2 regions of the Parasutterella sp. St.1A3 genome follow, and region 1 is predicted to be linked to the other one. Evidence: predicted binding sites of a transcription regulator. Region 1 holds the regulator's gene; the other holds the start of a gene.
The links. Region 1 encodes NrdR, which represses ribonucleotide reductase genes. Its sites were predicted from a motif close to CACNANATNTNGTG; they were not measured.
Positions count from the first base shown of each region.

Region 2: the regulator NrdR is predicted to act here: its motif matches at 6,859-6,872, upstream of AC6I1F_RS04450 (ribonucleoside triphosphate reductase).

Region 1 is NZ_BAAGFK010000001.1:2,242,700-2,252,320, forward strand. It holds gene AC6I1F_RS10415 (riboflavin synthase) at 1-104, opposite strand, end outside; gene ribD (bifunctional diaminohydroxyphosphoribosylaminopyrimidine deaminase/5-amino-6-(5-phosphoribosylamino)uracil reductase RibD) at 123-1,214, opposite strand; gene nrdR (transcriptional regulator NrdR) at 1,228-1,683, opposite strand; gene glyA (serine hydroxymethyltransferase) at 1,699-2,967, opposite strand; gene erpA (iron-sulfur cluster insertion protein ErpA) at 3,143-3,496, shown strand; gene AC6I1F_RS10440 (anhydro-N-acetylmuramic acid kinase) at 3,567-4,673, opposite strand; gene AC6I1F_RS10445 (M23 family metallopeptidase) at 4,715-6,040, opposite strand; gene tyrS (tyrosine--tRNA ligase) at 6,246-7,490, shown strand; gene dtd (D-aminoacyl-tRNA deacylase) at 7,501-7,950, shown strand; gene AC6I1F_RS10460 (YbhB/YbcL family Raf kinase inhibitor-like protein) at 7,955-8,599, shown strand; gene AC6I1F_RS10465 (IS1634 family transposase) at 8,764-9,621, shown strand, end outside.
Region 2 is NZ_BAAGFK010000001.1:936,250-945,870, reverse strand. It holds gene efp (elongation factor P) at 1-558, shown strand; gene AC6I1F_RS04475 (Na+/H+ antiporter NhaC family protein) at 681-2,255, shown strand; gene AC6I1F_RS04470 (hypothetical protein) at 2,349-2,786, shown strand; gene AC6I1F_RS04465 (thermonuclease family protein) at 2,798-3,409, opposite strand; gene AC6I1F_RS04460 (anaerobic ribonucleoside-triphosphate reductase activating protein) at 3,545-4,318, opposite strand; gene nrdD (anaerobic ribonucleoside-triphosphate reductase) at 4,385-4,564, opposite strand; gene AC6I1F_RS04450 (ribonucleoside triphosphate reductase) at 4,600-6,615, opposite strand; gene AC6I1F_RS04445 (hypothetical protein) at 7,872-8,693, shown strand; gene AC6I1F_RS04440 (addiction module antidote protein) at 8,801-9,091, shown strand; gene AC6I1F_RS04435 (AMP-dependent synthetase/ligase) at 9,094-9,621, shown strand, end outside.

The DNA of each region.
Region 1 (9,621 bases):
GTATCCAGACCCAGTTCAGGCGCCTCGACATGAATGCGCAGACCGTCTCCGATCTCTTCATTATCACGAATGCGACCGACGGCCTGAATAATTCCTGTAAACATCTCTAGCTCTCCTGTAATCTAACCGGCCGGACGCAGTAAAAGGCGCAGATCCGGTCCTACTTTTTCAACATCGATAAATTCTAGCGCTATACCTTCAGAAAGGTTCTGAAGCATTGGCAAATCAAGCAGTTTTCGTCCTTGTCCGAGCAACAGAGGTGCCGCATAGATCAAATACTCGTCGATCAGCCCCTGCATCGCGAGCGCGCCGTTCAGACGAGCGCCCGCCTCAACATGAACCTCGTTGATTTCGCGCCGTCCGAGTTCAGCGCACAGCGCCTTCAAGTCAACTTTACCGTCAGCGCCGCGCAGCTCAATCACTTCCACGCCCTGCGCTTCAAACATCTGAGCGCGGACAATGTCATAGAAAGCGCATACCAAGAGCACTTTGCCTTCTTTAAATATCTTCAGATCCGGGCTGAGACGAAGCTGCGAATCCACCACCACCTTAAGCGGCTGACGCTCCGCGCCTTCAATTCGGGCGTTCATGAGCGGGTCATCAGCTTCCACTGTGCCGGAACCGGTCAGCACGGCGCCCGAGATCGCTCGCCAGAAATGACCGTCTCTTCGAGCATCTTCGCCGGTAATCCATTTGCTGACGCCGTTTGAAAGCGCGGTATTTCCGTCCAAACTCATCGCGAATTTAGAGCGCACCCAAGGCATACCGGTGCGCTGACGCTTCAGAAAGCCTTTATTAATGTCTTCCGCCTCTCTTGCGCCGACACCGCACTCCACCTCAATTCCAGCCTCTTCCAGCATTTTCAGGCCGCGTCCGGAAACCAGAGGATTCGGATCTTTGAGCGCCGCAACCACTCGGGCGACTTTCGCATTTTTGAGCGCAAGCGCGCAGGGCGGCGTTCTGCCGTAATGCGAACAGGGTTCAAGCGTCACATAAACAGTCGCGCCCTCAACCGATTCGCCTCGACGCTCCGCGTCACGAAGCGCCATCACTTCAGCATGGGCCTCGCCCGTGCGCTGAGTATGTCCCTCGCCGATGACCCGACGGTCTTTGACAATCACACAGCCGACGGCCGGATTCGGGGGGCAGATCATACGAGCCTCGCGCGCAAGTTCCAGAGCGCGGCGCATGTAGGAAATATCAGAAAAACTCATTTTTTTCTCTTGATCAGAGCTTACGGGTTTGCTCAACGAGACTGACAAAGTCCTCCAGAGTCTGGAAATTCAGATAAACGGAACCGTAGCGAATATAAGCAACCATATCCAAACACTTCAGTTCGGCAAGCACCAAATCGCCAACCTCTTTAGAGGAGACTTCTTTCTCGCCGCGAAGTCTCAGCTGCCGCTCAATGCTGTTGACCGCTTCGTCCACAAGTGCGGCCTTGACCGGACGTTTGCGAAGCGCGATTTCCATCGATCTTCTCAATTTTTCCGAGCTGAAAGGCTCACGCACACTGCCGTTGTTCTTGATGATCTGCGGCATCGACAGCGCCGCTTTCTCGTAAGTGGTAAAGCGTCCTCCGCAAGCGGGACACTTTCTGCGGCGGCGAATGACACTGCCCTCTTCGCTGGTGCGCGAATCAATGACCTGCGTATTGGGCTCTTTGCAGTACGGACACAGCATAGGCGGCCTCTTTACTTAAACAGTCTGGCGATAAACCGGGAAGCGGGCGACAAGGGAAGCAACCGCGTCTTTCACATTGGCAAGAACCGCTTCGTCATGCGGATGATCTAAAACGTCGGCAATCAGACTTGCGACTTCTCTTGCTTCTTCCTCTTTAAAGCCGCGAGTCGTCATTGCGGGCGAACCGATACGGATGCCGCTGGTCACAAAAGGCTTCTGCGGATCATTCGGAATAGAGTTTTTGTTTACGGTAATGCCGATCTCATGAAGAATGTTTTCGGCTTCCTTGCCAGTGATGTTCTTCGATCTCAGGTCAACGAGCATGACGTGGCTTTCAGTTCTGCCTGAAACAATGCGAAGACCGCGCTTGCTGAGCTCTTCGGCCATCACGGCGGCGTTGCGGATGACTTGCTTCTGATATTCCTTGTATGCGGGCTGAAGCGCTTCATGGAGCGCGACCGCTTTCGCGGCGATCACATGCATCAGAGGACCGCCTTGAATTCCGGGGAAGACCGCCATGTTGATCGATTTTTCGAGATCGGGACGGCAGAAAATCATGCCGCCGCGTGGACCGCGCAGCGTCTTATGCGTCGTCGTTGTGACGATATCGGCGTAAGGGAATGGACTCGGATAAACGCCTGCGGCCACAAGACCGGCGTAGTGGGCCATGTCGACCATCAGATAGGCGCCGACTTTATGCGCGATTTCTCCGAAACGCTTGAAATCAATGCGCAGAGAATAGGCAGACGCTCCGGCGATAATCAGCTTCGGCTTATTTGCCAATGCGAGCTTCTCAACGGCGTCGTAATCAATTTCTTCTTTTTCATTCAGGCCGTAGCTGACGATATTGAACCATTTGCCGGACATGTTCAGTTTCATGCCGTGCGATAAATGGCCGCCTTCAGCGAGCGACATTCCCATGACGGTGTCGCCCGGATTCAGAAGTCCGAAAAACACCGCCATATTGGCCTGAGCGCCGGAATGCGGCTGAACATTAACCGCCATCTCCACGCCGCAGGGTTTGCAGAAAAGCTCCAGAGCGCGCTCTTTTGCCAAGGCCTCAGCCTGATCCACAAATTCGCAACCGCCGTAATAACGCTTGCCGGGATAACCTTCAGCGTATTTATTGGTTAAGACAGACCCCTGAACTTCCATTACCGCAGGAGAAGCATAATTTTCGCTTGCGATCAGCTCGATCTGATCTTCCTGTCTCTGCCCTTCTTTGCGAATAACTTCCCAAATAGCGGGATCCGTCATTTCGACTTTGTCGGCTTTACTAAACATTCCGAAATCCTCTCTAATAAATACAACACCTGGTGGGTGCCGAATGTGCATAAGCTTAAATGATACGCCGCTGTAAAGAACAACTTTCCAAACTAATTTTTTCAATTAATACGAAAGGATATTGACTGCATCTATATAATCGAGTCACCAAATTAGTTAATTATGAGGAATCAATATGTCTGAAGAACAGGTCAAGCTTCCCGATCCGATCATTTTCACCGATGCGGCCAGCATGAAAGTTAAAGAACTGATCGACGAGGAAGGCAACCCCAACCTGAAACTTCGCGTTTTTGTTCAGGGCGGCGGATGCTCCGGCTTCCAGTATGGCTTCACCTTTGATGAAGAAGTCAATGAAGACGACGCGACCATGGAACGCAACGGCGTCATGCTCCTCATCGATTCGATGAGCTATCAGTATTTAGTCGGCGCTGAAATCGACTACAAAGAAGACCTTGAAGGCGCTCAGTTCGTCATCAAAAACCCGAATGCGACGACAACCTGCAGCTGCGGCTCCAGCTTCTCCGTATAACGGTAAAATTCGCGCTTCTTGACGTAATAAGAATTCTGCCCGATTCTTTCGAATCGGGCCTTATTATTTTTTACGCCGGATAAAGCGCGCCTAAAATCCTTCCGCCTTCTGCGCCCGTGACGCTCGGAAGATTCCCCGGCTGCCGCTCAACGAATCGTTTTGCGAGCCACGCAAAGGCCGCGCCTTCCACGTCCTGAGCGTCCATGCCCAGAGCCGCCGTCGTTTTTACCGCCCTTGCGGGATTCATTGCCGTAAGCTCCTGCATTAAAAGCGAATTTTTCGCTCCGCCGCCGCATACAAACAACTCCTGAATGTCCGGGGCAAAGCGCTCAATCGCTTCAGTAATCGTGCCCGCCGTCAGGGCTACCAGCGTCCTCTGCACGTCTTCTACAGACTCATCGGAAAGTTTTGATTCAAGCCAGCCTAAGTTAAAAAGCTCACGGCCGGTGCTTTTCGGCGGCGTCAGATCAAAAAACGCTTCTTTCTTCAGCAGCGCCAGAAGCTTCTCACTAACCTTACCGCTTCTAGCCCACATTCCATCGTGATCGTAGGGCGTGCCGTTGATTTTCTCAGTCCAGCCATCCATCAGAACATTGCCCGGACCGCAGTCAAAACCAAAAACATCTGCGTCGGAACCTAAAGCAGGCAGATATGTCAGATTGCTGATGCCGCCGATGTTGAGAATGCCGCGCGGCACACTGCCGCTGAACACGCATTTATGAAACAGCGGCACTAGCGGCGCGCCTTCACCGCCCGCGGCTAAATCCCGACTGCGAAAATCCGTCACCACATCCGTCTTCGTAAGCTCCGCAAGCAGCGCCCCGTTGATCAGCTGCGTGCTCGCGCCCATCTGCGGGCTGTGACGAATCGTCTGACCGTGCGCGCCGATAGCGCAAATGTTTGAGGTTTCCAGACCGGTTCCTTCCAGCAGCTTGTTAAAAACTTTAGCGTAGATTTTGGCGACTTCGTTGCCGCACTCCTGACAGCGCAGGACCTCGTCCGGACCGCTCGAACAGAGACTGATCAGAGAGGAGCGCAGATGTGTAGAATAGGACTCCGAACTTCGGCCGATAAATTGATATCGACCGTTAGTAAACACGGCTGCGACCGCGTCGACGCCGTCCATGCTGGTGCCGGACATCATTCCGACATAAATAGGAATTTGCGGTTCTGACATAGAAAATGGTCTTGTTTACAAGACCTCAATTCTAATGGATGTTAATGCGCGGCTGTACGAGGCTGATTCTGAGCGAGCTGAATTCGACTGAGCATCGCGATCTGACGGCGCATCGGAGCAATCGCCACTTTAAAATCTTCAGCGGCCTCATCTCGAAGGTTTTCACCGGTACGCAAATCAGCAATCAGCGGGTTGACCTGCTGGCCGTCCTTCTTAAGTTCATAGTGCAGATGAGGTCCTGTTGCCATGCCGGTCGCACCGACATAACCGATGAGCTGACCTTTTTTCACTTTTGTTCCGGGTTCAATCCCCGGAGCGTACTTGCTCATGTGTGCGTAAAGGGAGGTATAGCCCGAGGAGTGCGAAATCTCCAGCCAATAGCCGTAGCCGCGTCGCTGATAACGCTTCGTCGTCACCGTGCCGTCACTGGCTGCATAGATAGGCGTTCCTTTGGGCGCGCCTAAATCCACACCCCAGTGCGGTCGCAAACGTCCGGTCACGGGATGTCGACGAACTCGGTTAAAAGTCGAGGTGACACGCGCCTCGCAGGGCATGCGAAGGAAAGTCACATCGTTGTTTTTTCCTTCGGAATCGTAATAACCTTCGATTCCTTCGCCTTCATACCAATACGACTCAATCGTCTTATTCTTGGCGTAGTACTCAATCGCGAGCAGTTTCCCGGTTCCGATGTCAGCTCCGTCAAGCTGACGGCGCTCATAAATCACGCTGAATGTGTCGCCCTTAGAGACGTCCTTGGAGAGGTTCAGCTCCGTCGACAAACGATCTTTGATCTGCTTGAGAACTCCGGCAGGAATATTCGCTTCGACAGCCGCTTTATCCAAGTTGGAGGTAATAACGCCCGAAGCAGCGATCGGAAGCGCATCAAACCCGCTGGTTTTCTCGGCATGCATGAATTTCCCGTCTTTATTTTTGCTGACCTCAAAGAAAGAAATATCTTTGGACTGTGAGTCAATCGGACGGAACACTCTCAGAGAAATCACTTCTCCGCCAGTCGTCAGACGAGCCTGGATAAGACGTCCTCGGGAGAGACGCGCAAACGGATTTTCTTTGCCTTTGATTGTCGTCACGTAACGAGTAAAGGCTTTGTCCTGGATACCAAGGCGCTCGAAAATCTTCTTGGAGGTGTCTTTCGGTTCAATGTGGGTCTCAGCGTAGACATCGTCCATTTCGCTTGCCCACTGCTGAATCAGAACGCTAAGATCAATTTCGCCGGCCTTTTCCATAATGACCGGCGTCTTTTCTTCCGCTGCGTGCAGAGAATTAAAGGAGGCGAAAGGCAGAACGAGAGCAGCCGCAAATGTCACTGACTTAAAAATCTTGGTTAATTTGCCTGCTGCAGTATTCACTTTTCTGTCTCTCTTCGTTCTCACTCTCAATTCGCTTGACGAAAACAAATCCCCCAACGCAGAAAGGATAAACGCTGAAAGAGAATATAGAATATGGGGATGGCTTTGATTACGCCCCTACCGTCAAGTGCGTCAATTATATTGGATTTAAACATTGACGTCTGCAAGGGGTTTTACTACTACGATTTTAGGATTGTTTCTAAAAATGACTGAAAGTGTCGAACAAAAAAAATTCCCGGTGAGCCAGAAGATTAAGGACGCAATGGCCCTAATCAAACGCGGCACCGACACACTTCTGATTGAGCAGGAGCTTGAGCAGAAGCTCGCTCGCGCCGAAGCGACGGGCAAGCCTCTTCGTGTCAAACTCGGTCTCGATCCTACCGCTCCCGACATCCATCTCGGACACACTGTCGTTCTGAACAAACTGCGTCAGTTTCAGGATCTCGGACATACCGTTATCTTCCTCGTAGGAGACTTTACAAGTGCCATCGGCGACCCCTCCGGCCGCAATACAACACGCCCTCCGTTAACGAGAGAACAAATTGAAACAAATGCGAAGACTTATCTTGATCAGGCCTACCATGTCCTGGATCCGGATAAAACCGAAATTCGCTACAACTCCGAATGGTGCAACAAACTCGGTTCCGAAGGCATGATTCGCTTAGCGTCCCGCTATACGCTCGCTCGTCTGCTTGAGCGCGACGACTTTGCCAAGCGTTTTGCCGAACAGGCACCGATCGCCATGCATGAGCTGCTTTACCCGCTGATGCAGGGCTACGACTCCGTCGCCCTTGAGGCCGATGTGGAACTTGGCGGTTCCGATCAGAGATTCAACCTGCTCGTAGGCCGCGAACTGCAGCGCCAGTACGGCCAGGAAGCGCAGTGCATCATCACAATGCCGCTGCTGGTCGGCCTGGACGGCGTCAACAAGATGAGCAAGTCCAAACATAACTACATCGGCATTACCGAAAATCCGAACGATATGTTCGGCAAAGTCATGTCCCTGTCCGATGATCTGATGTGGAACTGGTTTGATTTGCTTTCCATGCGCAGCAACGAGGAAATCGCTCAGCTGAAGAAGGAATGCGAAAACGGACGCAATCCGCGCGACGCGAAGGTTCTGCTCGCTAAGGAAATCGTGACTCGATTCCATGACGCGGCCGCAGCAGACGCCGCGGAACAGGAATTCGTCAACCGCTTCCGCAAAGGCGCGATGCCGAGCGATGTTCCCGAAATCAGCGTCGACAACTCCGGCGAGCCGATGCTTCTTGCCAAACTGATTAAAGAAGCCGGCCTGTGCGCTTCAACAAGCGACGCCAACCGCAATATTGATCAGGGCGGCGTGCGCTTCGACGGCGAAAAGGTCACCGATAAAAAGACTGAAGTCGCTCCCGGCGATTACGTCCTTCAGGTCGGCAAGAGAAAGTGGGCCAAGATTCATTTGAAGTAAGAGAGACAAAATGATCGCGTTGATTCAGCGGGTTTCCAAAGCATCCCTGACCGCCGACGGTGTTTTTCGCGGCCGTATCGATCAGGGCTTGGTCGCACTGGCCTGCGCCGAAAGAGATGACAGCGAAAAGGACGCGGACGCGCTTGCCGAACGCGTGCTGAACTATCGGGTGTTCAGCGACGAGAACGGCAAAATGAATCTGAGCCTTCGCGACATCAAAGGCCAAATCATGGCGGTCTCTCAGTTCACACTCGCCGCCGACACCAACAGCGGCAATCGACCGAGCTTCACGCCCGCAGCGGAGCCGAAGCTCGGCGAGAAACTGTACGAACGTTTTGTTAAAAAACTGGAAGCTGAAGGTTTTTCGCCTGTCACCGGCGTGTTCGGCGCGCATATGGCGGTTGAACTGGTCAACGACGGTCCGGTCACATTTTGGCTAAGATACCCGAAAAAGAGGTAAGTCTATGGAAAGTATCTTCAGAGTATGGAGCGATTCTTTTGACGAAGGCGCAATGATTCCGGAAGGCTACGCCTACGCGAAATTAGATCCGATGGGGCGCGAACATACTGTTCCCGCTGGGAACCGCAATCCTCAGATTGCATGGTCAAATCCGCCCGCGGGCACACAGTCGTTGGTAGTCATCTGCCAGGATCACGACGTGCCGCAGGATTTCTCTATGGCTAACCGTGAGGACGCAGTCATTGCGGAAGATGCGCCGAGAAGAGACTTCTTCCACTGGATTCTGGTGGATATCGTGCCGGAAGAACCCTGTATTGACGTGGGCACCCTCTCAAAAGGCGTGACCCCGAAAGGCAAGAAAGGGCCCGCATGCGCTAACGGCATGCGTCAGGGACTGAACGACTACACCAACTTCGAGAAACCGGAGGAAACCGGCAAGCACTACGGCTATGACGGTCCCTGCCCTCCGTGGAATGATGAGAGAATGCACCGCTACGTCTTTACTGTCTATGCGGTCGACTTCCCGCTGCTGCCGCTGAGCGGAAGCTTCACCGGTCCGGAAGTGCTCGAAGCGATGCAGGGACATATTCTCGCATCCGCCTCCGTCTCGGGTCTTTACACCTTGAATCCGAAACTCGTGCGTAAATAGGCCGCTAAAAATTTAAGCCTCTGATTCTTCCATCCTGAATTCCCAAAATTCTAGGAGCTATTTTTACAAATAGTCTCATCTTCAATTTAACCAATTGATTTTATGCTCCTTTTGAGCAATGTAGGGATGGACTTTTTTAACTTCATAGGCGATAATTATAACCTATGAAAGCAAGCAATCACCCTACAAATATGGATAGCAAAACTCAGGAACAGAGCTTCCTAGAAACAGGTTTCATACATCCTGTGTTTGTAAAGAACAATCATGGGATTCGTTATGCGATTTTCTACAAGAACCGCTGGAGCAACAATAAATGTGAAAAGGTTTTCCAAAAGACTGTTGGAAGACTTTTAGAAGATGATTCAATTGAGTTGGGAAGGAAGTTTCTCGCTGAATATCCAGCCTTAAAAGACTGCAAGGCAAAACTTGTTGGAAGGAAGGTTCGGTTGTCTGGCGGCGCCGCATGTCCTTTGCCGCCTTTGGTTCCAAATGCAGAGCAAAGGAAGGCTTTTCTTGATGAACTTGATCAAAATACACGTTTGTCGGCCGGTGCCTCATATGTTTTATGGGAAATTGCTAAGCAAAACCATCTGCAAGCTGATTTGGAAGCGGTTTTCGGTAAAGACAGGGCTGCTTATCTTCTTTCTTTAGCTATATTTTTTGCAGCAGACCCAGGTGCAGTTGCTTCTGAGTTTGAGATTTACAGCGCCCAAACATGGCTTCCCTGTACGCCGACCGACTCTCAGCATGTTTCTGATCTCTTTGAGCAAGTCTCCAACCCGGAGATAATGTCTTTTCTGAGGAAACGGCTGCTGTACTCGCAGCTTGAGACTAAAGGAGATGTCTATTGGAGCTTTGATACGACATCAATATCGTCTTATTCCGAAACGATCCGCAAAGTCGCTTACGGCTATAGCAAAGAAAACTCGGAATTGCCTCAATTAAATTTAGGGTTGATTGTCTCGGAATATTCTGGAGAACCTCTCTACTACAAAGTGTTGGAGGGTTCTCTGAGTGACCCA
Region 2 (9,621 bases), 1.3 Mb from region 1:
ATGAAGACAGCACAAGAACTTCGCGTCGGCAACGTCGTGATGATTAACAACAATCCGATGGTTGTTTTGAAGTCCGAATACAGCAAGGGCGGCCGCGGTGCCTCCACCGTTAAGCTCAAAATGAAGAACCTTCTCTCTAACGGCGGTACAGAAACTGTTTATCGCGCTGATGACCGTTTCGAAGACATCATCCTCGATAAGAAGGAAGTTTCTTATTCCTACTTCGGTGATCCTCTGTATGTTTGGATGGACGAAGAATACAACCAGTACGAAGTTGAAGCAGAAGTCATGGAAGACGTCCTCAAGTATCTTGAAGACGGCATGAAGGCTGAAGTCGTTCTTTACAACGGCCGCGCCATCTCCATCGAACTGCCGACAATCCTCGTTCGCGAAGTTGTTTATACAGAACCCGCAGTTAAGGGTGACACTTCCGGCAAGGTCATGAAGCCCGCTAAGCTCGCCACCGGCCACATCATCCAGGTTCCGGCTTTCGTGAACACCGGCGACAAGATTGAAATCGATACAAGAACAGACGAATACCGCAGCCGCGTTATGTAATTTGTTCTGATCGTACGATCAGCAGGCCTCCGCAGTGCGGAGGCTTTTCTTTCTCTTGAATATCAGGGCCGGAGCTGGGCTAAAATTATTAACTTGTCTCTATAACTTCTCAAAAAATACTAATGGAACCTTTTGCCGCAGGCTGGCTCTCCATATTGCCGCCAATTATCGCGATTATTCTGGCTCTGATCACTAAGGAAGTGTTTTCTTCCCTTCTGATCGGCATTTTCTCGGGGGCCTGCATTTATACGTTCGGTTCGGGCGTTCCCGATCCCCTCATCAAAATGCTGGATGTCACCTTTTCCCTCATGGGCGAAAAAGTCGATTTCCAGATCCTGCTTTTCTGTACGCTCCTCGGTGCGCTTGTCTATGTTCTCAACATGTCGGGCGGCACTAAGAAATACGGAGAAATCGCACGCAAAAAGATTAAAAGCAGAGAAACCTCCGTACTCTCAACGTGCGCCCTGAGTTTCTTTATTTTTATCGATGACTACTTCAACTGCTTGACAGTCGGCACCGTCATGAAGCCGCTCACCGATTCCTATAAGGTCTCGAGAGAAAAGCTCGCCTACATCATTGACTCAACCGCCGCGCCGATGTGCATTATCGCTCCGGTCTCATCCTGGGCGGCCGCCGTCGGAAGCTCTTTGAAATCAACCGGTGCTTTCCAAAGCGATTTCCAGGCATTTGTCTCCACGATCCCATACAACTTCTACGCGATCTTCTGCCTGCTGCTCGTGATCTACCTCTGCTGGACCAACAGAGATTTCGGCCCGATGAAGCTCGCAGAAGAAAACGCGCTCTCCAAAAACGTGGCCGAAGAGCAGAAGGTAAATATCGACCGCAGCAAACATGCCCAAAGCGAAAAAGGCACGATTTGGGATATGCTGGTTCCTCTTATTGCGCTTGTCGTTTTTGCCGTACTCGCTTTCCTTTATGACGGCGGCTACTGGGGCAAAGATCCGCAGTACCACACTATGATCGCAGCGCTCGGCAACTGCACCGCTTCCAAAGCGCTGGTCTGGGCCTCTTTCGGCGCGCTTGCCGTCGCTTTCTTAATGTACATCCCGCGTCGTGTGGTTACGTTCCATGACTTCATGGAAGGCACAATCGAAGGCATGAAGCTCATGCTGCCCGCAAACGTGATCCTCGTTCTTGCCTGGACACTCTCGGGTGTCTGCCGCGATCTGCTCCTCACTCAGAATTTCGTACAGGCTTTCGTTGCCGGCGGCTCCGGTTTCGATATCTTCCTGCCTGCTGCGATCTTCTTAATCGCTGCCTTCCTTAGCTTCTCCACCGGAACCGCTTGGGGCACTTTCGGCATTCTGATTCCGATCGCGGTTCCCGTCGCTGCCGCTGTCGATCCCTCGCTCACGATCGTCTGCCTCTCCGCTACGCTGGCAGGTTCCGTTTTCGGCGACCACTGCTCTCCAATCTCCGATACGACGATTCTGTCAAGTGCGGGAAGCGGCTGCAGTCATATTTCACACGTCACAACGCAGCTGCCCTACGCGTGGTTCATTGCCTGCTGCTGTTTCGTCGGCTACATTGTTGCAGGCTTTACAAAGGGAAGCTGGGTCCTCAGTTTCGGCGCAACGGCCGCATGCTTTGTCCTCTTCCTCGCCTTTATGTGGAAGCGAAGCTTTAATGTCAAAGCCTACGCAGCGCAAATTCACAGCGATGTCAGAGTAAGCTGATTACCTGCTCTAAGTAAACGCCCGCAAGGGCGTTTACTTTTTATATAAACCGATCCGCTACAATGGTCGGAAAGATAAATTTAATGAGAAGAAATGAGCAAACAGCCTGTAAAAGGAAGACCGATTGATTTTTCCGACAAAAGGTCAGAACCGTTCACATCGTATCGTCTGAAAGAAAAATGCCGAGTGCTGATCTTTAGCTATCTGAAGGATGAAAAAGCTCAGCAGATCATTGCTAACCTTGAGTATCTCGGAAGCAGAAAACTCGATGAAATCCACGAACACGAGACTGGCATGGGTACCTCGTTCTTCTCAACAGAAGTCGAAAAGATGTGGGTGAAACCGGAAATTCGCCTGCCGCTTCCGGAAGTTTCAGAGGTGCTCGCAGAGGTCGCCGTCAAGACCGGACAAGGATTTGATCTTCCGATTTTTGCGGCCTCGCCTAACGGAGCCGGTTTCGTTGCCGTACTTCTCTCCCCGGATTGCTTTGAACTCAATCCGGAAGGACCGGAAACCTGTCGGATTCAATAGAAAAGTACGGACTAATTCGCTCTCGGGTGAGCTCGGCGCCACTCCCAGGGTCGTTCGGGATTAGGATCCTGCCAAAGACCGAGCTTCTCTCTTCTCGCCGCAGATTCCGCATCTCGGTACGCCATCCGATCAGAACTCATCATATCCTTCACATACGGCGTATAAACCCAAGCATATCCGTCTCTAACCTGGGCATAGTTCAGATCGTTCCCATCGGTCATAAGCTTGCCGACCAAGCGTCCGTACTGATCTTTCTCGCGGTAAGCAACTTCTGCTTTAAATCCGTTCATTTTCAGCATGCGGTAGAGGTTGTCGCGGCTTTTGTTTCCATAAGGCATCTTGCCCTCCGGAGCGTCTATGCCAAGCAGTCTCACACGCTCTTCGCGCCCGTTGGAAGTCTTGATGTAAACCGTATCGCCATCCGGAACACGCGTCACGGTCGCGTGAATTAACTTAAAGCCTTCCTTATCGACTTGCTGAACCTGCTCACCCGGGCGATTCAGCTCGATCGTCTGAGTCTCTCCCGGACCATACACGCCTTTGATGAGAGCGACGACAACCGCAAAAACACCAACAGCGAGATAAACACTGCGCTTAAAGTTGTCCGGCTTGAATTTCTGCATGGTTCCTCTCCGATGCGTTGATACTGTTTAACGTGATACTCGGCTCAGTTTAACGAAAACAAAAAAAATACCGACACGAACAGGACTGTTTTTGAGCTTCTTCCTGCCAAGTGCCGGTATGTGTTTTGTTCAAAGCTACGGACGCCTGAGAATAAATTCGGGATAAAGCGCCTTCAGCTCATCCAGAGCCTGCGGATTCGGATAGTGCGTGCCGACGCGCTCCAACACTTCCTCTTCGGGAAGCTCTCTCGGCTGGCGATAAATCTGAAGCGCAAATGTGCGCACGCCGGCCTCCTTCAATTCCTTCACAAGTTTGACGATCTGTGCTTCACTGAGATAATCAGGATGCGCTGTCGTGCGTGTCTCCAGAGCGACTCCGGAAGCAAGCAACAGGGAAAGTGATTTTCTGACTTTCTGCGCCGATCCTTTTCTTCCGACAACTCTGTCATAGGTCTCTTCTTCGGACAGAGGCGCTTTGATGTCAAGGCCGACCCAGTCCAAATACGGGAGAATCTCTGCTAGGCGCGCCGGATATATCCCACCGGTGTGCAGTCCGACTTTATAGCCGAGTGCTTTGACCCTCTTCACCGCGTCAGAGAGCGCGGGATCAACACAGGGCTCTCCCCCGCTGAACACAAAACCGTCAATCAGCCCTTTTCGGCGCGAAAGAAACCGCTCAATGTAAGCCCAGCTCACCTGATCGGTCTCTGCGTCCGGCCGACGACTTTGAAGTTCTTTGTTCTGACAGTAGACGCAACGCCAGGGACAGCCCTGAATAAATGCGACAGCCGCCAGGCTTCCGGGAAAATCAATCGTTGTGAAGCGGACCAGTCCGCCGACGACTAACGCTTCAGCCGGTTTGCTGCTGACTTCCTCAATTTCGATGATTTCCCTCTTTTTTTCTGACATCTTCTGGCCTTTAAAAAAGCCTCCGATCATGCGGAGGCTTCGTACTGAACGACAAGTGGTTAAGGATTACTTACCACAGCCGCACTTGCTTTCAACAAAGTACTTGCGTTCGGCGAATTCGCCCTGCTTGCCAATGTTGAAGGAAGATGTAGGACGGTGATAACCCATCACGCGTGTCCAGATTTCGCATTTTGTGCGTTCTTCGTCTTTCAGTGTGATTTCCTGTTCTTTTGCTTTTTCATCCATTTTGCTGCTCCTGTCAAAGTCAATAAATCTGTGTATTAAGAGGCCTGGGCCATTTCCTGCTTCTTCTTTGCGATCAGTTCGGCGTCGCACTTCGGACAGAACTCATGGTTGCCCGGGATATAGCCGTGTTTCGGACATACCGAGAAGGTCGGCGTAATCGTAATGTACGGAAGACGGAAATTCGTCAGCGCGCGGCGAACGATATCGCTGCAGAGCTCGGGACTCGAAATCGCTTCGTTCATGTAAAGGTGAAGCACCGTACCACCAGTGTACTTCTTCTGCAAATCTTCCTGCATTTCGAGCGCTTCGAACGGATCGTCCGTGTAGCTTACCGGCAGCTGAGAGCTGTTGGTATAGTAGGGATGATCCGGCGTGCCTGCCTGAAGGATCTTGGGGAAGCGCTTCTTGTCTTCCTTGGCAAAACGATAAGTCGTGCCCTCGGCCGGTGTTGCTTCAAGATTATACATATGGCCGGTTTCTTCCTGGAACATGACCATCTTTTCACGGATATGGTCAAGTACACGCGCTGCAAAATCGTGACCCGCTTCCGTTGTGATGTCTTCCTTATCCTGTGTGAAGTTGCGGATCATTTCATTCATACCGTTGACACCGATCGTCGAGAAATGATTGCGCAGCGTTCCGAGATAACGTCTTGTATACGGGAAGAGCCCCTGATCCATGTGTCTCTGAATAACCTTGCGCTTGATTTCAAGGCTGTTGCGGGCTAAGTCAAGAAGAAAATCAAGACGCTTGAAAAGACCTTCTTCGTCCTGCGCGAACACGTAACCTAAACGAGCGCAGTTAATCGTGACAACTCCGAGAGAGCCGGTCTGTTCGGCTGAACCGAATAAGCCGTTGCCGCGTTTAAGAAGTTCGCGGAGGTCAAGCTGCAGACGGCAGCACATGGAACGAATCATATTCGGCTTCAGTTCCGAATTGATGAAGTTCTGGAAGTACGGAAGACCGTAGCGGGCCGTCATACTGAAAAGCAGACGCGCGTTGGGGCTGTCCCAATCAAAATCCGGCGTCATGTTGTAAGTCGGGATCGGGAATGTGAACACGCGGCCCTTTGCGTCGCCTTCAAGCATCACTTCAATGTAGGCGCGGTTGATCATCGCCATTTCTTCCTGAAGTTCACCGTATGTGAAGTCGGCTTCTTCTCCGCCGATGAGAGGGTGCTGTTCTCTCAAATCTTCCGGGCAGACCCAGTCGAATGTGAGATTGGTAAACGGCGTCTGTGTGCCCCAGCGGCTCGGAACGTTCAGGTTGTAAATGAGTTCCTGAATGCACTGACGAACTTCCTTGTAGCTCAGGTTGTCCACACGGACGAACGGAGCAAGATACGTGTCAAAGGAGCTGAACGCCTGAGCTCCGGCCCATTCGTTCTGCATTGTGCCGAGGAAGTTGACGATCTGGCCGATCGCACTGGTCAAATGCTTCGGAGCGCCCGCTTCCACTTTACCGGGAACACCGTTAAGACCTTCGTTGAGCAGTGTCTTTAGCGACCAGCCGGCACAGTAGCCGGAAAGCATGTCCAAATCATGAATATGAATATCAGCTTCACGATGCGCCTGACCGACTTCTTTCGGATAAACGTAACTGAGCCAATAGTTGGCAACAACCTTACCGGAAACGTTCAGAATCAGACCGCCCAGAGAATAGCCCTGATTGGCGTTCGCATTGACGCGCCAGTCAAGCTGCTGCAGATATTCGTTCATGGAGCTTTCCACATCAACGAGACTGCGGCGGGCGTCGCGGGCTTTTGCACGCTGTTCGCGGTAAACAATATAAGCACGCAGCGTCTTACGGTAACCCGTATCAAAAAGTGCGTTTTCCACCGCGTCCTGAATCTGCTCAATGGTCGGTGTTGTGTACTGTTTGAGCCTTTCCATCACTTCAACATGCGTGATCCGGTTGGCAGTGGCGTCATCAAATTCACCGGTCGCAGCGCCGGCTTTAGCCAGGGCCGCGGAAATCTTATTCATGTCAAAGTCTTTTACGGTACCGTCACGCTTGATTACGTGAAGCGGCATCACTATAGATAGGCTCATTAATCACTCCGTTTGGAAAATTCTGGTTCAAAGTTGATGGCCTCGATACTACTATGCAAACTTTGAATATACAAACGGCCTCGCTCATTATGAACACAATCAATTGTAGGTTAGCAAATCATTGCAACTAAATAAAGGGTTATTTGAGAACCGCTAAGGATTGTGGGTGCGTCATCTCAATTTTTTTCCGTCATTTCATACGGATAACTTTTAGCAATCGGAGTTTGATCAGCTCAGACAAAACACAAGATGTTGAAGGCAAGATATTCGGACTGAATTCAGCAGACCCAGATTCATTGTCCTGACAGATTAAAAATTTAGGCTAGAGAGCATAAAAACTAACAAATAAAGTTCTTTTATAAAAACATGAAGTTATCGGTATGCACGAAGAATCCGTCTTTTAAGAGAAACAAATCTAAAAAAGAGAGTATGTTTTTTAATTATTGTTTTTTAGATATACGCTTAAATTTTTCATTAGATTTATATTTTATTGGTGTCAAATTAAATTAAATTCACTTCTTTACAGATAAGGAATAGTCCTAATTAGGGATAGTTCTAATGAGATTTTTATCAAATAGCTGCCCGGTGAACTGTTCTCCAGTTCAAAGGACCGCAAAAAGGTCCCTTTAGTGAACCGCTGCTGGATGAATTTATAACATCCCGGACGCTTGGCGTTTCCAATGCAGCCTCGATGTTTCTTCTGCAATTGCGAGATCAAAATAACGAAGGCAAGAAAAAACCGCCTTGCCGGCGGTTTTTGGGTCTTAGACATACCATCCGGGACCAACCGGAGGTATCTCGCGTTAAATAGAGGAGAAACGCATTTAATAAGACAGTGCCAATAGAATACATAAAAAAAATTTCTTTTTGCAAAATGGAAACAAGAAAATTTAATAAGAAACAAGTTGTTAATCAAATTTCAATAATTTTAGATAAATAATTAATAAATATATCAAGATTTTTTCAATTTTATTTCATGATTGATTTCGTTAAATTGACACTATTTAGTTTTTCAAAAGTATTCAAATGGAATTTTCTAGTCACAAACCAGGCTAAAAAGGGTAAATTACTTTCTATACGAAGATTTCAAAATTCAACTTTTCAGCTGATTTGTTCGTAGCGTTTGAAAATCATACCGCTGCGCAGTTTTTCGTCTTTTGTTTTATTTTTTTGTATCTGTCCTCTTTGTTGCGCACAATCTATTTTTTGAATCGGTACAATGTATTCCCCGTTTAATTTTTACTTAGTTTTTTGCAATGCGCCTCACTACTCCGAATCGAACTTTGCCCGCGATTTGTCTCGCCGTATACGGCTGCGGACAGCTCGAACGCGTCGCTGAGTTCATCAGCGCCCTGCCTGCTGATTATCGTGAAGAAGGCGTTCGTTTTACTGCCGGTCAGATTGCCGGCCAGTATGCATTCGAACAGGTAAAACTTGACCGTAAAGGCTATGACACAAGAAGACTGCTGCGCTGTCTTTCTATTCTGAATAACGCCGGAGCCGTTTTCCCGACCGATGAGGCGCTCGCTCATGCCGATGATCTAATCAACAACTTCACCGCTGACTTCGGTCACGATGAAGACGGCGAGGCGACTTTCCGTATCAAAGCTCAGAGCTACCGTCTTAAAAAATATGACTGCCACGCTCTTTGGGCGCGTATCCGTCAGGCCGACCTTCTTGTGGATTCCGTGTCAAGAGAAAAACTCTTTGACGCGGAAGAATCCGACGATCTTTCCTTTATGGACGATTCGCTCGACTTCCGCCTGACCGCACATCTTGTCGACCCTCAGGGCGAAAAATTCGCCTCGGTGCAGCAGTACTTTACCGTCACCGACGGCCGCCTCTCCGTTGAAGATCTGATCGATTACGATTTCACCGACTATCCCAACTTTCATGACGAAAGCGGAAACACCTATCGCCTAATTGAACTTCTGACCGAAAAGTTCATCGATCGCTCCGTCGGCGCTGTCAAGAACTTCCTTGCCAGCCAGAACATGACGCCGCCCTCAGAAGTTCAGAAAAGAGAGACTATCCCTGAATACGTCTACTCTGTCAGCCCGTACAGCTTTAACCAGTAGATCATTGCGGCAAACCCGTATCTACGCTTCTACGCGAACTTCCGCTGCTTCTGTATCCTGTAGGCTACACTTCAGCCCTGATACTTGTGAAACAACGGGAAATAACCATGTCACAAATACAAGACTTCCCGGTGCGGGCGGAGTCGGCGGAAGCGAGAACGCTCAACGACATCCTTGACCGCACCCAGGACGATGCTGCGCAGATTATTCTCGCGCTCGGCGCTCTTGCCAAAAATTACGGCATGTCGCGTCTTGCCAGAGAAACCGGCCTTTCTCGAGAAAGCCTCTATAAGTCGCTCTCGGGAACGCGTTCACCGGAATTTGCGACTATTCTTAAAATTCTTTCTGCCTTAGACCTCGACCTTGTTGTCCGGGATAAGCCGATTTCTGCGAGATAACAATGACAATGTTTGACGACAGCCGGGAAAGAGCCGCTGAAATTAGAAAACTTTCCATTATTCCCGAACTCATTTCTCACCACCTCAGCATTCGGGGAGACGATCCCGCGCTGAGCGAATATGATGCCAAAAAACAGGAATGGGTCACGCTTTCTTTCAAAGAACTTTGGGAGCGCGCTCAGCTGTGGCACAAAGCCATTACCGCGAGCGGACTTAAAAAAGGCGACAAAGCGGCAATGCTGCTTCCCAACAGCATCGCTGCGGTCTGCTTTGACCAGGGCACACTCATCGGAGGACGCGTCCCGGTTCCGCTTCATATCATCGACACCGCCGCAAACTGCGCATATATTCTGAACGACTCAGAAACCAAACTTCTGGTTATCCTGAATCGAGCCCGCTGGCATGCCATCGAACAGGCCGGAATCGATCTGCCACACCTTAAAACCGTTGTCTTTATCGATGACGAAGGCGAAGGCATCAGCAGCAGCGGCGTCGAAACACTCGGGTTAAACGAGTGGCTCGCAAGGGGA